DNA from 2 places in the Streptomyces sp. NPDC104381 genome. Region 2 is predicted to be linked to the other one. Evidence: riboswitches for the same ligand, from Rfam matches in the RefSeq annotation. Region 2 holds a riboswitch; the other holds the start of a gene.

Region 1 (6,977 bases), on a different contig from region 2:
GTCCGGGCCGGACGAACAAGAACGTCGTCGGCATGCCGCTGCTGCCGGTCTACATGGCCAAGGCCGGAGGGTTCTTCTTCCTGGTCTTCGGCTTCATCGCGATCATCGCGGGCATCGCCTCGATCAACCCGATCTGGGCACTCGGCCCCTACCGCCCCGACCAGGTGTCCACGGGCGCCCAGCCGGACTGGTACATGGGCTTCGCCGAAGGCTTCGTCCGTGTGATGCCCGGCTGGGAGATCAACCTCTGGGGCCACACGCTGGTCCTCGGTGTGCTGATCCCGCTGGTCCTGTTCGGTGTGATCCTGGCGGCGCTCGCGCTCTACCCGTTCATCGAGTCCTGGATCACCGGGGACAAGCGCGAGCACCACATCCTGGACAGGCCGCGCAACGCTCCGACCCGGACCGCGCTCGGTGTCGCCTGGGTGACGATCTACTTCGTCATGCTCATCGGCGGCGGCAACGACATCTGGGCGACGCACTTCAGCCTGTCGCTCAACGCGATCAGCTGGTTCGTCCGGATCGCGTTCTTCGTCGGACCGGTCCTGGCGTTCGTCGTCACCCGGCGGATCTGCCTCGGCCTCCAGCGCCGGGACAAGGAGAAGGTGCTGCACGGGCGCGAGTCCGGCACCATCAAGCGCCTGCCGCACGGTGAGTTCGTGGAGATCCACGAGCCGCTCGGCCAGGGGCAGCTGCACACGCTCACGGCGCACGAGCAGTACAAGCCGCTCGAGATCGGCCCGACGGTCGACGAGAACGGTGTCGAGCGCAAGCCGTCGGCGCTGCAGAAGGTGCGCGCACGGCTCAGCAGGAGCTACTACGGCGAGAACAACCAGATCGCCAAGCCCACTGCCGAGGAGTACAAGGAGATCACCAGCGGCCACGGCCACCACTGATCACCTCAGCTGACCGCCACAGCGGGAGCCCCGTCCATCCGATGGACGGGGCTCTTCGCTGTCCCGGGGCCTGGATAGGGTGGGAGGCGTACTTCTATCGGCTGTGGACCCCAGGAGCGGACCATGAACGTTGTGACCCCGGACGGCGGCGACAGCGTGGCGGACCGTACCTGGCCCGGCGTGCTGACCCCCCTGCTGCGCGGCGAGAACCTGAGCACGGACGACACCGCGTGGGCCATGGACCGCATCATGAGCGGCGAGGCCTCCGACGTGCAGATCGCCGGCTTCGCGGTCGCCCTGCGGGCCAAGGGCGAGACCGTCGACGAGGTCACCGGGCTCGTCCGCGCCATGTACGAGCACGCCCACACCATCGAGGTCCCCGGCCGTACGGTCGACATCGTGGGGACCGGCGGCGACATGGCCAAGACGGTCAACATCTCCACCATGTCGGCGATCGTCGTCGCGGGGACGGGCGCCAAGGTCGTCAAGCACGGCAACCGCGCCTCCTCCTCGGCCAGCGGGGCCTCCGACGTACTGGAGAAGCTCGGCGTCAACCTCGAACTGACGCCGCGGCGCGTGGTCGACGTCGCCGAGGAGGCGGGCATCACCTTCTGCTTCGCGGTCAAGTTCCACCCCGCCCTGCGGTACGCCGCCAGGGCGCGCAAGGAGCTCGGCACACAGACCACCTTCAACATCCTGGGTCCGCTCACCAACCCGGCCCGGGTGCGCTCCCAGGCCATCGGGGTCGCCGACCCGAAGATGGCGCCCATCGTCGCCGGAGTGCTGGCCGACCGGGGGAACTCGGCGCTCGTCTTCCGGGGCGACGACGGCCTCGACGAGCTGACCACCACGGCGACCTCGCGGGTCTGGATCGTCCGCGACGGCACCGTCCGCGAGCAGGCCTTCGACCCCCGTGACGTCGGCCTGGAGCTGGTCCCGGTGGAGGCGCTGCGCGGCGCCGACTCCTCGTACAACGCGGACGTGGCCCGTCGGCTGCTCGACGGCGAGAGAGGCCCCGTGCGCGACGCCGTGCTGCTCAACTCGGCCGCCGCGCTGGTCGCGCTGGACCCGGGCGAGGGCACGCTGGACGAGCAGCTCGCGGCCGGGATCGCGCGGGCCGCCGGGTCCATCGACTCGGGGGCGGCCAAGGGCGCGCTGGAGCGCTGGGTGGCGGCCAGCAACGCCTGAGGGGCGTACGACAGGGTGTGAGCAAGGGCGCAGTCCGGATCGCGGACTGCGCCCTTGCGCGACGCCCTGGTTGTGGCAAGATGCTGCGCAGGTCATGAGTGACAGCGACTACGGCCCCGGCCCGCTGTCCGGCAACCCTCCGTCCGTGGCGGGGTGCCCCGGGTGAAGACCAGGCCGCAGGCAGCGAGGTCTGTGGCAAGCGCGGGCCCCTCGGCATCGTCGGATGCCACCCCTTGGGGTCCTTGGTCCCAGGGAGCCTCTTGTGAGCAAGCGAATGCGATAGGGCGCCACGCCCTTCTCCGCACACCTCTTTTCCTTCCTTTCCGCGCTGCCGCGCACGATCGCCGGCGCGAGGATTTCGCCTGCCTCTTACGGGAGTTCGCCATGTCTGTCCCCACTGCTGCCGTCGACCAGTCCATTTGTGCCCCGCTGCCGGTTCTGGGAGCTGATGTCACCGTTCCGCTGGTGACGGGCGGAGATGTCACCTACGCCGCCCTCGACTACGCGGCCAGCGCCCCGGCGCTCCAGCGGGTCTGGGACGACGTGGCGGCCTACGCCCCGTACTACGGCAGCGTGCACCGGGGTGCCGGTTACCTCTCGCAGCTCTCCACCGACCTGTTCGAGAGCAGCCGTGTGACCGTCGCGGAGTTCCTCGGCTGCCGTGCCGACGACCAGGTGGTCTTCACCCGCTCGACGACCGACTCCCTCAACCTGCTCGCCGCCGCGCTGCCCGCCGACTGCGAGGTGTTCGTGTTCGAGACCGAGCACCACGCCTCGCTGCTGCCCTGGCGCGACGCCCGGGTCACCTACCTCGACGCCCCGCGCACCCCGGACCAGGCCGTGGCCACGCTGGAGCGGGCACTGGCGGGCCGGACGCCCCACGGCCCCGCGCTGGTCTGCGTGACCGGCGCGTCCAACGTCACCGGCGAGCTGTGGCCGGTCCGCGAACTGGCCGCCGCCGCCCACGCCCACGGGGCGCGGATCGTGCTCGACGCCGCGCAGCTGGCCCCCCACCACCCGGTGGACATCGCCGAGCTGGACGTCGACTGGGTCGCCTTCTCCGGACACAAGCTGTACGCACCCTTCGGCTCGGGCGTCCTCGCCGGCCGGGCCGACTGGCTGGTGGACGCCGAGCCGTACCTCGCGGGCGGCGGTGCCTCCCGCAAGGTCGCCCGGCGCGCCGACGGCGGTGTGGACGTCGAGTGGCACACCACCGCCGCCCGCCACGAGGCCGGCTCGCCCAACGTCATCGGCGTCTACTCCATCGCCGCCGCCTGCAAGGCCCTGACCGAGGCCGGGTTCGACCGGCTGGTCGCCCGCGAGCAGCAGCTCGTCACCCGGGTCCGCGAGGGCCTCGCCGAGGTCCCCGAGGTCAAGGTGCTCTCGCTCTTCGGTGACGACGCCCCGCGGGTCGGCGTCCTCTCCTTCGTGGTCGAGGGCTGGAACAGCTCGCACTTCGCCGCGGCGCTCTCCGCCGAGTACGGCATCGGGGTGCGCGACGGACTGTTCTGCGCGCACCCGCTGGTGCGGACCCTGCTGGGCAGCGAGCCGCAGGACCCGGGCGAGTGCGGCGCGCCGGAGGCCGCTCCGGGGGAGAGGTCCCTCAACGCGATCCGGGTGAGCTTCGGCGCCGGGACGCCGGACGAGCACATCGAGCGCTTCCTGGGCGCCGTCCGCGAGCTGGTGAGCAAGGGCGCCCGCTGGACCTACCGCACCGAGGAGGGCCGCTGCGTGCCCGACCGGGGCGCGGCGCAGGTCTGACCGGTCCGGATACGGCTCCGGCCGGGGACGGGGGCTCGATGCCTCCCGTCCCCGGCCGGAGCCGTACGCGTACGCCCGTCTCAGGCGTCGAGGCCGATGGCGAAGGCGGCCTCCAGGTCGTGCTGCGAGTACGTGCGGAAGGCCACATGGGTGTCCGTGGCCTCGACGCCCTGGATCTTGCTGATCCGGCCCGGGATGACATCGGCCAGATCGTCGTGCCGGGCCACCCGGACCATGGCGATCAGGTCGTACGTACCGGTGACCGAGAAGACTTCGCTGACACTGTCCAGCGCGGCGATGGCCTCGGCGATCTCGGGAATCCGGTCCACGCTGGTCTTGATGAGAACGATCGCGGTGATCACGGCTGGCTTTCTCCCTCAGTGGCCGTGGCTGGAGACTTCACTCTAGTACCCCGGTACCGGACCCAGGCGTAGAGGAACCCCGCCGAGAATCCCGCCACGTGCGCGAGGTACGCCACGCCCGGGCCGCTGCCCGCGCTCCGCGCCGCCAGCCACTGCAGGACGAACCAGAACACCAGCACGATCCAGGCGGGGAAGCGCAGCGGCAGGAAGAAGAGGAAGGGGAAGAGGCTGGTGACCCGGGCCCGCGGGAAGAGCCGGAGGAACGCGCCGAGCACCGCGGAGATCGCCCCTGACGCGCCGACCAGCGTCTGGTCGGACTCCGCGTGCACCACGGCGTAGGCCACGAGGGCGAAGTAGCCGCAGAGGAGATAGAAGACGGTGAACTCGACGCGGCCCATGCGCTCCTCGGCCATCGCGCCGAACACATAGAGGAAGAGCATGTTGCCGAGCAGGTGCAGCCAGCTGCCGTGGACGAAGAGCGCGGTCAGCGGGGTCAGGGCCGCGTGCGCCGAGCCCTCCATGAGCTCGCTGGGGATCACCCCCCACCGCTCGAAGTACCCGGCCTGCGCGGCCAGCAGCGCGTCGGCGGTGCCGTGGACCGGGTTGAACCCGGAGAGCGGGCTGATCAGGAACACCGCGCAGCACAGCGCGATCAGGCCGTACGTGACCGGGGCACCGCCCGCCGAGGCCGCCGCCCCGAGCTCCCGGGCCCGCTTCCGCCAGTGGACTTCCCGCCGATCGGTCACGTACAGAGCATGACGCACCAGGTGAGAACGGGGCAGACCGCCTCGCCGTGCCGATAGGTATGCGCAAGGCCGTAGGGTTACAGCAGGACATCCGCAGTTCGACGGCGCACCGCGAGATCGAAGACCTGGGCACGTAATAGGACTCGACGAACGACGAAAGAGGACGCAACGATGACGACGGTTCCCCAGCCGACGGACGGGACCCGCTGGCGCTGCACGCTCTGCGGCAACCTCACCCGATTCGATGTGACGCGCTCCTCGAAGGTCGTGGAGTACGTACATCTCGACCTGGCCGGGGAGTCGAGTGTCGAGGAGCGAGAGGTGGTCAGTGAGACCATCGAGTCGGTGCGCTGCCGCTGGTGCAACGCCGTGGACCAGATCGAGCTGGTCGACAGGCCCGGTGCCGACTCCTGACGGGGTCGCCCGGACGGACACATTGGGGTGATGGAAGGTGGAGCAGCCGACAGGCGGCGCCGGACCGGCCGACGCGGCCGACGGCACCGCGGAGTCGCTCGACCGTCCGCTGCCCGAGGGCGTACGCCGCAGGGTCGTGGCGCTGGTGTCGGACGCCTTCGGCGGTCTGACCGTCGGCGAACTCCCCGCCCAGCTGCGGCAGTACGCCCGGTTCACCCCCAGCAGGCGGGCCAAGTTCGCGGGTAACGCGATGGCCGCCGCCCTGGAGAGCGACCCGGTGTTCCGCCGGCGCATCGGCGAGCGGATCGGCCAGAGCCAGCCGGAGCTGGCCGAGGCCCTCACCTCCGGTGCGCCGCCGGCCGCCGCCGACCCCGTCGACGTGGCCGCCGCGGCCTACGTGCTGCGGCCGTCCGGCTGGGTCAAGCTGGTGGCTGCCGCCGGCGAGGAGGTCCAGCGGGCGCACGCGGAGCGGGCCGACGAGGAGGCCAGGCGCGAGCTGGAGCGGCTGCGCGAGGAGCTCGACCGCGCCCGCGACCAGACCAGGGCCGACACCGAACGGCTGCGCGCGGAGCTGGACGCCGCGCGCAAGGAGAACGACTCCCTGCACCGCAAACTCCGCAGCGCCCTCAGCGAGGTGAAGCGCGGCGAGGCCGCGCTGCGCAAGGGCGGCGCGGAGACCGACGTCGTGCGCGCCGAGGCCGCCGCCCAGGTCTCGGCGGCCGAGAGCGAGACCCGCCGGCTGAAGGCGCGGCTGGCCGAGGCGGAGGCCTCCGTCGAGGCCGGCCGCCGGGCGGCCAGGGAGGGCCGCTCGGTCGAGGACATGCGGCTGCGGCTGCTCCTGGACACCGTGCTCGACGCGGCACAGGGCCTCCGCCGCGAACTGGCCCTGCCCCCCTCCTCGCTCCGCCCCGCGGACGGCGTCGACGCGGTGGAGCCCGGCCGGATGTCCCCGAAGGACATCGCGGCCAGGGCGCTTTCGGAGACCGATCCGGCACTGCTCGACCAGCTGCTCGCGCTGCCGCAGGCGCATCTGATCGTCGACGGCTACAACGTCACGAAGACCGGCTATCCCCAGATGCCGCTGGAGAAGCAGCGGTTGCGCCTCCTGGGCGGTCTCTCCGTCCTCGCGGCGCAGACCGGCGCCGAGATGACCTGTGTCTTCGACGGCGCCGAACTGGCCGTCCCGGTCCTGCTGGCACCGCCGCGCGGAGTCCGTGTGCTGTTCAGCAAGGCGGGGGTGACCGCGGACGAGCTGATCCGGCAGCTGGCGCGCGCCGAACCGCCGGGCAGGCCCGTCGTCGTGGTCTCCACCGACCGTGAGGTGGCCGACGGGGTGGCGAAGGCGGGGGCGCGACCGGTGGCGTCCGCCTTGCTCCTGAAGCGCCTTTCGCGTGTCTGACGCGTCATGTGAGACATGGGTGACTTGCCGGAATTTATGGAACGTACCGTCAAGTCGCCGCTACACGCAGTGTGATGAAAGTAAAGAAGTGCCTGGTGTGACGAGATTTTGCTCGTGAGGATTTGAACTGATCACAAGATGGTCACTAGGGTCAGGCCTCGAACCTTCGCACGGTTGATTGCCCACCCGGGGTGACGGCGAAGGAACCGCC
Region 2 (6,977 bases):
CCTCGCCGCGCTGGTCGAGCGGCCCGGCCGGGCGGTCGTCGCGTTGGACTTCGACGGCACGCTCGCCGACATCGTCCCGGACCCGGAGCAGTCCCGGGCGCACCCCGACGTCCTCCCGGCGCTCTCCGCGCTCGCCCCGCAGGTCGCCGCGGTCGCCGTGATCACCGGGCGGCCCGCCGACACGGCCGTGCGGTACGGCGGCTTCGCCGGGGCGGCGGGGCTGGATCACCTCGTCGTCCTCGGGCACTACGGCGCCGAGCGCTGGGACGCCGTCACCGCCACCGTGCACGCCCCCGCCCCGGACCCCGGCGTCGAGGGTGCCCTGGCGGAGCTGCCCGCCGTGCTGGCGGGGACCGGCGTCGGTGACGGGGCCTGGATCGAGGAGAAGGGCCGCGCGGTCGCCGTGCACACCCGCCGCGCCGCCGACCCGCAGGGCGCCTTCGAGGCCCTGCGCGGGCCCCTCGGGGATCTCGCCGCCCGCCACGGGCTGATCGTCGAGCCGGGCCGCCTCGTCCTGGAGCTGCGCCCGCCGGGCGTGGACAAGGGCGTGGCGCTGGAGGAGTACGTGAAGGAGACCGGCGCCGAGGCCGTGCTGTACGCCGGAGACGACCTCGGGGACCTCGCCGCGTACGCCGCCGTCGAGAAGCTCCGCGCCCGGGGGATCAAGGGCCTGCTCGTGTGCAGCGGCACCGAGGTCCCCGAACTGGCCGAGCGCGCCGACCTGGTGCTGCCGGGCCCGGTGGCGGTGGCGGAGCTGCTCCACTCCCTGGCCCGGCGGATCACACGGGACTAGCTCCGCAGCGCGTCCAGCTGGTCGAGGAACCACTGCTGGGGCGGCAGCGCGGTCGCCGCGGCGGCCAGTCGCTTCGAGCGGGCGCCCCGCTCGTCGGGGTCCATCGTGAGCGCCTCGTGCAGCGCCGCCGCCGTGGCCGACACGTCGTACGGGTTGACCACGATCGCGTCCTCGCCCAGCTCCTCGTACGCCCCCGCCTCCCGGGAGAGCACCAGCGCGCAGCCGTGGTCCGAGACGACCGGGACCTCCTTGGCGACCAGGTTCATGCCGTCGCGGATCGGGTTGACCAGGGCCACGTCCGCCAGCCGGTACGCGGCCAGGGAGCGGGCGAAGTCGTCGTCGACGTGGAGCAGGACCGGGGTCCAGCCCTCCGTGCCGTACTCCGCGTTGATGGCGTCGGCGACCCGCTGGACCTCCGCCGTGTAGTCGCGGTAGACCGCGAGGTCCTGTCGCGAGGGGTAGGCGAAGGCGATGTGCACCACGCGTTCGCGCCATTCGGGGCGCTCCTCCAGCAGCGCGCGGTAGGCGTGCATGCCGCGGACGATGTTCTTGGAGAGCTCCGTGCGGTCCACCCGCACGATCGTGCGCCGGTCCGCGCCCACCTGGTCCCGCAGGATCTCCATGCGCTCGTCCACGTCCGCCTCGCGGGAGCGGCGGCGCAGGAAGTCCGCGTCGGCGCCCAGCCCGTGCACCCCGATCCGGGTGCGGCCGGTGCCGCCGAGGATCTCCGTGCAGCAGCCGATGAAGGCGTCCGCCCAGCGGCGGGTCAGGAACGCGGCGCGGTCGGCGCCCAGGATGCCGTCGAGGAGCTGCTCGCCGATGTCGTCGGGCAGCAGCCGGAAGTAGTCGACGGGTGCCCAGGGGGTGTGCGAGAAGTGCCCGATCCGCAGGTCGGGGCGGAGCTCGCGGAGCATGCCCGGGACCAGCGAGAGGTGGTAGTCCTGCACCAGGACCGAGGCGCCCTCGCCCGCCTCCTCGGCGAGCGCCTCCGCGAAGGCCCGGTTGTACGCCTCGTAGGAGGCCCACTGCCGGCGGAACTCCGCGTCGAAGACGGGCTCCACCGGCGTCTGGTAGATCATGTGGTGGACGAACCAGAGCACCGAGTTCGCGATGCCGTTGTACGCGTCGGCGTGCACCCCGGCGTCGATGTCGAGCATCCGGACGCCGGTCTCGGAGACCCCGCGCCGGACCGCCTCGCGGTCGCCGTCGCTGAGCGCGGCGCACACCCACAGCTTGTCGTCGACGGCGCTGAGGCCGGAGACCAGCCCGCCACCGCCCCGTTTCGAGTCGAGCGTGCCGTCCTCCCGCAGTGCGTACGACACGGGGCCGCGGTTGGACGCGACGAGGACCTGGGCGGCGTGCTCGGAGACCATGTACCCGAACCTAGCCCGTTCGGGAAGCCGCCAAACGTGAAGCGGCTGTGGAGCCGGGCGTGGGGCGGGCGCGGAGCCGGGTGTGGGGCCGGGCGCAGAAGAACCGTTACGCCGCACTCCGTGACGCGTACTCCGCGATCTCCCGCATCGGCGGCCTCTCCTCGGTGTCCACCGCATGGGTGTGCGGGACGAATCCGCCGGGCCCCCGCTCGAACTGGGTGATCTCGGGCCGCACGAGGGGCCCCCGGGAGAGCCGCTGCTGCGCCGTCCGGTAGATCGTGGCGGCCATCCGCCCGAGGGCCTGGCCGTCCTGGTGGCGGTGCCGGCGTACGCCCACGTCGACCTGTGCCAGCGCGTCCAGGCCGACCGTGTGCAGCGCGTCCACGAGCAGGCCCAGCTCCACTCCGTAACCGACGGGGAAGGGGAGCCGCTCCAGGAGGGAGCGCCGCACCGCGTACTCGCCGCCCAGCGGCTGGACGAAGCCCGCCAGCATCGGCCAGTGCAGATTGAGCAGCGGGCGGGCCACCAGCTCCGTCACCCGGCCGCCCTGGCCTGCGGCCTCGCCCAGCGGGCGGTCGTACATGGCCTTGACGAACTGCACCGCGGGGTCGGTCAGCAGGGGGCCGACGATCCCGGAGACGAAGTCCGCGGAGAAGTCCTTGAGGTCCGCGTCGACGAAGCAGACGATGTCACCGCTGGTGACGAGCAGCGAGCGCCACAGCACCTCGCCCTTGCCGGGCAGGGCGGGGATCCGGGGGAGAATCGCGTCCCGGTGCACGACCCGGGCGCCGGCCCGCCGCGCCGCGTCGGCGGTGGCGTCGGTGGAACCGGAGTCGATCACCACCAGTTCGTCGACGAGCCGGACCTTCTCCATCAGCTCGCGCCGGATCTCCGCGACGATCGCGCCGACCGTCTCCTCCTCGTTCAGCGCAGGCAGGACGACGCTCACGCGCGAGCGGTGCGGATCGCGCGCGCGGGCGGCCGTGAGCCGGTCCAGCGGGCGGTCGGCAGCAGACCAGGAACGCCTGCTCAGCCAGCGTTCCACCTCTTCCAGCACGGTCGATACTCCCTGTATGTGATCCATCTCGCGGTTCGGACGACTATCTCAACCGTCCGGTGCTTCGGTTACAGTCTTGAACAACGCGGATGACCGTCGCATGTCGGGGTCGGTCCGCCGATAAACGCCCGGATCCATGGTCCGGCGCCATAGCGCTCATCCAGAGGGACTGAGGGAACGGCCCGTTGAAGTCCCGGCAACCCTCCTGCCGACCGCGAGGTCACGGTGGGGAAGGTGCCAATTCCGTCTTGTGGCGAAATACGTCGCAAGGAAGATGAGGAGAAAGGGCCTCCGCCATCATGGCCGTGCAGACAGTTGCAGCCGACACCAATTCTTCCACCGTGGACCTCGGTCCCGCCGCGGCACTTTCCTGCCGCGAATGCGGCGAGCGTTTCGCGCTCGGTCCCATTTTCGCCTGCGCGTCCTGTTTCGGGCCGCTCGAAGTGGCGTACGACCTGCCGAGCGGCTCCCCCGAAGAGCTGAAGAAGCGCATCGCCGAGGGCCCCGACAACATCTGGCGTTACGCGCCGCTGCTGCCCGTCCCCTCCGATGTCGCGGACAAGCCCAACATCAACCCCGGTTTCACCAAGCTGGTCAAGGCCGACAACCTGGCCCGCGAGCTGGGCGTGACCGGCGGTCTGTACGTCAAGGACGACTCCGGCAACCCGACGCACTCCTTCAAGGACCGTGTCGTCGCGATCGCCGTCGAGGCCGCCCGCGCCTTCGGATTCACCACCCTCTCCTGCTCCTCCACCGGCAACCTCGCCGGTGCGGTGGGCGCCGCCGCAGCCCGCGCCGGCTTCCGGTCCTGCGTGTTCATCCCGCACGACCTGGAGCAGGGCAAGGTCGTCATGGCCGCGGTGTACGGCGGCGAGCTGGTCGGCATCGAGGGCAATTACGACGACGTCAACCGCTTCTGCTCGGAGCTCATCGGCGACCCGCTCGGCGAGGGCTGGGGCTTCGTCAACGTCAACCTCCGGCCGTACTACGGCGAGGGCTCCAAGACCCTGGCGTACGAGATCTGCGAGCAGCTCGGCTGGCAGCTGCCCGACCAGATCGTCATCCCGATCGCGTCCGGCTCGCAGCTGACGAAGATCGACAAGGGCCTCCAGGAGCTGATCAAGCTCGGCCTCGTCGAGGACAAGCCGTACAAGATCTTCGGTGCCCAGGCCGAGGGCTGCTCCCCGGTCTCCACGGCCTTCAAGGCCGGCCACGACGTGGTGCGCCCGCAGAAGCCGAACACCATCGCGAAGTCCCTGGCGATCGGCAACCCGGCCGACGGCCCGTACGTCCTGGACATCGCCCGGCGCACCGGCGGCGCCGTGGAGGACGTGAACGACGAGCAGGTCGTCGACGCGATCAAGCTGCTGGCCCGCACCGAGGGCATCTTCGCGGAGACCGCGGGCGGGGTGACGGTCGGCGTGACGAAGAAGCTGATCGACTCCGGTCTGCTGGACCCGTCCCTCACCACCGTCGTCCTGAACACCGGCGACGGACTGAAGACGCTCGACGCGGTCGCCCCCACGACCGGCCTGTCGGCGACGATCCGGCCCAGCCTGGACGCGTTCCGCGACGCGGGCCTCGCCGCCGCCAACTGACCACCCGAGACCGAAGGAAGGCACCCACATGAGCGTCAAGGTCCGTATCCCCACCATCCTCCGCACCTACACGGGCGGCCAGGCCGAGGTCCCGGCGGAGGGCGCGACCCTCTCCGAGGTCATCGCCTCCCTGGAGCAGAACCACCCGGGCATCGGCGCCCGCGTCCTGGACGACCAGGGCAAGCTGCGCCGCTTCGTCAACGTGTACGTCAACGACGACGACGTGCGCTTCGAGGGCGGTCTGGACGCGGTCACCCCGGACGGCGCCGGCGTCTCGATCATCCCGGCGGTCGCCGGAGGCTGATCCCGCGCATTGCGCAGCGTGAGCACCGTGGCCCCCTCCGCGAGAGAAGCGGAGGGGGCCATTCTGCATGGTTGAGCACGGTACAGTTGGGGAAGTCCCCGCAGCTGCCCGTGCCCCCCGCATATGAGAATGCGCCCGGCCGCGACAAGAAGCAGCCAAAGTACGTGAGCCTCTTGAGGCATAAGTGGCCTTTGTCAGGCCCGACTTGCCCTGGAATCCATTGAATTCTCCCCATGCGTGCGATCACCTGTGCCCAGAATTCTCGTCCGATTGACCTGTTGCAGAGGGCAGTTGGGCAGATACATTCAGCCGCGGTCGACGCGTTCCGGCGCACGCCACCCTCTCCTGTCGGAGGGTGAGTTCTGACCCGGGCCCGCGAAGTGCGGTGCTCGTGCAAGGGCCAGTAATAGGGGAGTTAGGCATGGCTCAGGGCACCGTCAAGTGGTTCAACGCGGAGAAGGGGTACGGCTTCATCGCGGTCGACGGTGGTGCGGATGTTTTCGTCCACTACAGCGCGATCCAGATGGACGGGTACCGCACCCTCGAAGAGGGTCAGCGAGTTGAATTCGAGATCTCGCAGGGCCAGAAGGGGCCCCAGGCCGACATGGTCAAGCTCGCCGTCGGCTGAGCTCGGCGCGGTCGTCCGACGACACCACTCACGCACGTGAGGCCCGCACCCCGGACCGGGGTACGGGCCTCACGCGCGTCCGCGTACCCCCGAGGTTGTCCACATCCCGAGGGCGACGCTTGCACTCGCAGGGGTCGAGTGCTAATCATTGGCGTTAGCACTCTCCAGGTGAGAGTGACAGAACGTGGACCGGGCCGGTGAGGCCCGCAGGCACGGTGGAGCAAGGAGCCACCGCGCACGCTGGCCGTCCGTCGCGGGCGCCTCTCGGTCCGGAGAAATCCTTCCCCAAGCTCTCAACTGCGTTCGAGCAGGGGAGACCCCATTCGTCCGGGAGGACCACTTCACATGGCCAAGATCATCGCGTTCGACGAGGAGGCACGGCGCGGTCTCGAGCGCGGGATGAACCAGCTCGCCGACGCCGTCAAGGTCACCCTCGGCCCCAAGGGCCGTAACGTCGTCCTCGAGAAGAAGTGGGGCGCGCCCACGATCACCAACGATGGTGTTTCCATCGCCAAGGAGATCGAGCTCGAGGACCCGTACGAGAAGATCGGTGCGGAGCTGGTCAAGGAGGTCGCCAAGAAGACGGACGACGTCGCCGGCGACGGTACGACCACCGCCACCGTTCTCGCCCAGGCGCTCGTCCGCGAGGGCCTGCGCAACGTCGCCGCGGGCGCCAACCCGATGGCTCTGAAGCGTGGCATCGAGAAGGCCGTCGAGGCCGTCTCCGCCGCTCTGCTGGAGCAGGCCAAGGACGTGGAGACCAAGGAGCAGATCGCTTCGACGGCCTCCATCTCCGCTGCCGACACCGAGATCGGCGCCAAGATCGCCGAGGCGATGGACAAGGTCGGCAAGGAAGGCGTCATCACCGTCGAGGAGTCCCAGACCTTCGGTCTGGAGCTGGAGCTCACCGAGGGTATGCGCTTCGACAAGGGCTACATCTCGGCGTACTTCGCCACCGACATGGAGCGTATGGAGGCGTCGTTCGACGACCCGTACATCCTGATCGTCAACTCCAAGATCAGCAACGTGAAGGACCTCCTTCCGCTGCTGGAGAAGGTCATGCAGTCGGGCAAGCCCCTGCTGATCATCGCGGAGGACGTCGAGGGCGAGGCGCTGTCGACGCTGGTCGTCAACAAGATCCGTGGCACCTTCAAGTCCGTCGCCGTCAAGGCCCCGGGCTTCGGTGACCGCCGCAAGGCCATGCTCGGCGACATCGCCATCCTC

The links. A riboswitch is a leader RNA that binds a small molecule or an ion and turns the genes downstream of it on or off. The one in region 2 is predicted to bind S-adenosylmethionine.
Region 1: linked by a shared signal. The riboswitch ahead of ACZ607_RS03335 (aminotransferase class V-fold PLP-dependent enzyme) and the one ahead of thrC (threonine synthase) in region 2 are both predicted to bind S-adenosylmethionine.

Annotation. Positions count from the first base shown of each region.
Region 1 is NZ_JBVJNK010000001.1:741,288-748,264, forward strand. It holds gene qcrB (cytochrome bc1 complex cytochrome b subunit) at 1-896, shown strand, start outside; gene trpD (anthranilate phosphoribosyltransferase) at 1,020-2,084, shown strand; SAM riboswitch class IV at 2,175-2,292, shown strand; gene ACZ607_RS03335 (aminotransferase class V-fold PLP-dependent enzyme) at 2,469-3,845, shown strand; gene ACZ607_RS03340 (Lrp/AsnC family transcriptional regulator) at 3,926-4,207, opposite strand; gene ACZ607_RS03345 (rhomboid family intramembrane serine protease) at 4,204-4,953, opposite strand; gene ACZ607_RS03350 (hypothetical protein) at 5,125-5,367, shown strand; gene ACZ607_RS03355 (NYN domain-containing protein) at 5,405-6,766, shown strand.
Region 2 is NZ_JBVJNK010000006.1:170,318-177,294, forward strand. It holds gene otsB (trehalose-phosphatase) at 1-793, shown strand, start outside; gene ACZ607_RS21860 (alpha,alpha-trehalose-phosphate synthase (UDP-forming)) at 790-2,166, opposite strand; gene ACZ607_RS21865 (glucosyl-3-phosphoglycerate synthase) at 2,273-3,223, opposite strand; SAM riboswitch class I at 3,377-3,504, shown strand; gene thrC (threonine synthase) at 3,523-4,821, shown strand; gene ACZ607_RS21875 (MoaD/ThiS family protein) at 4,850-5,125, shown strand; gene ACZ607_RS21880 (cold-shock protein) at 5,547-5,753, shown strand; gene groL (chaperonin GroEL) at 6,099-6,977, shown strand, end outside.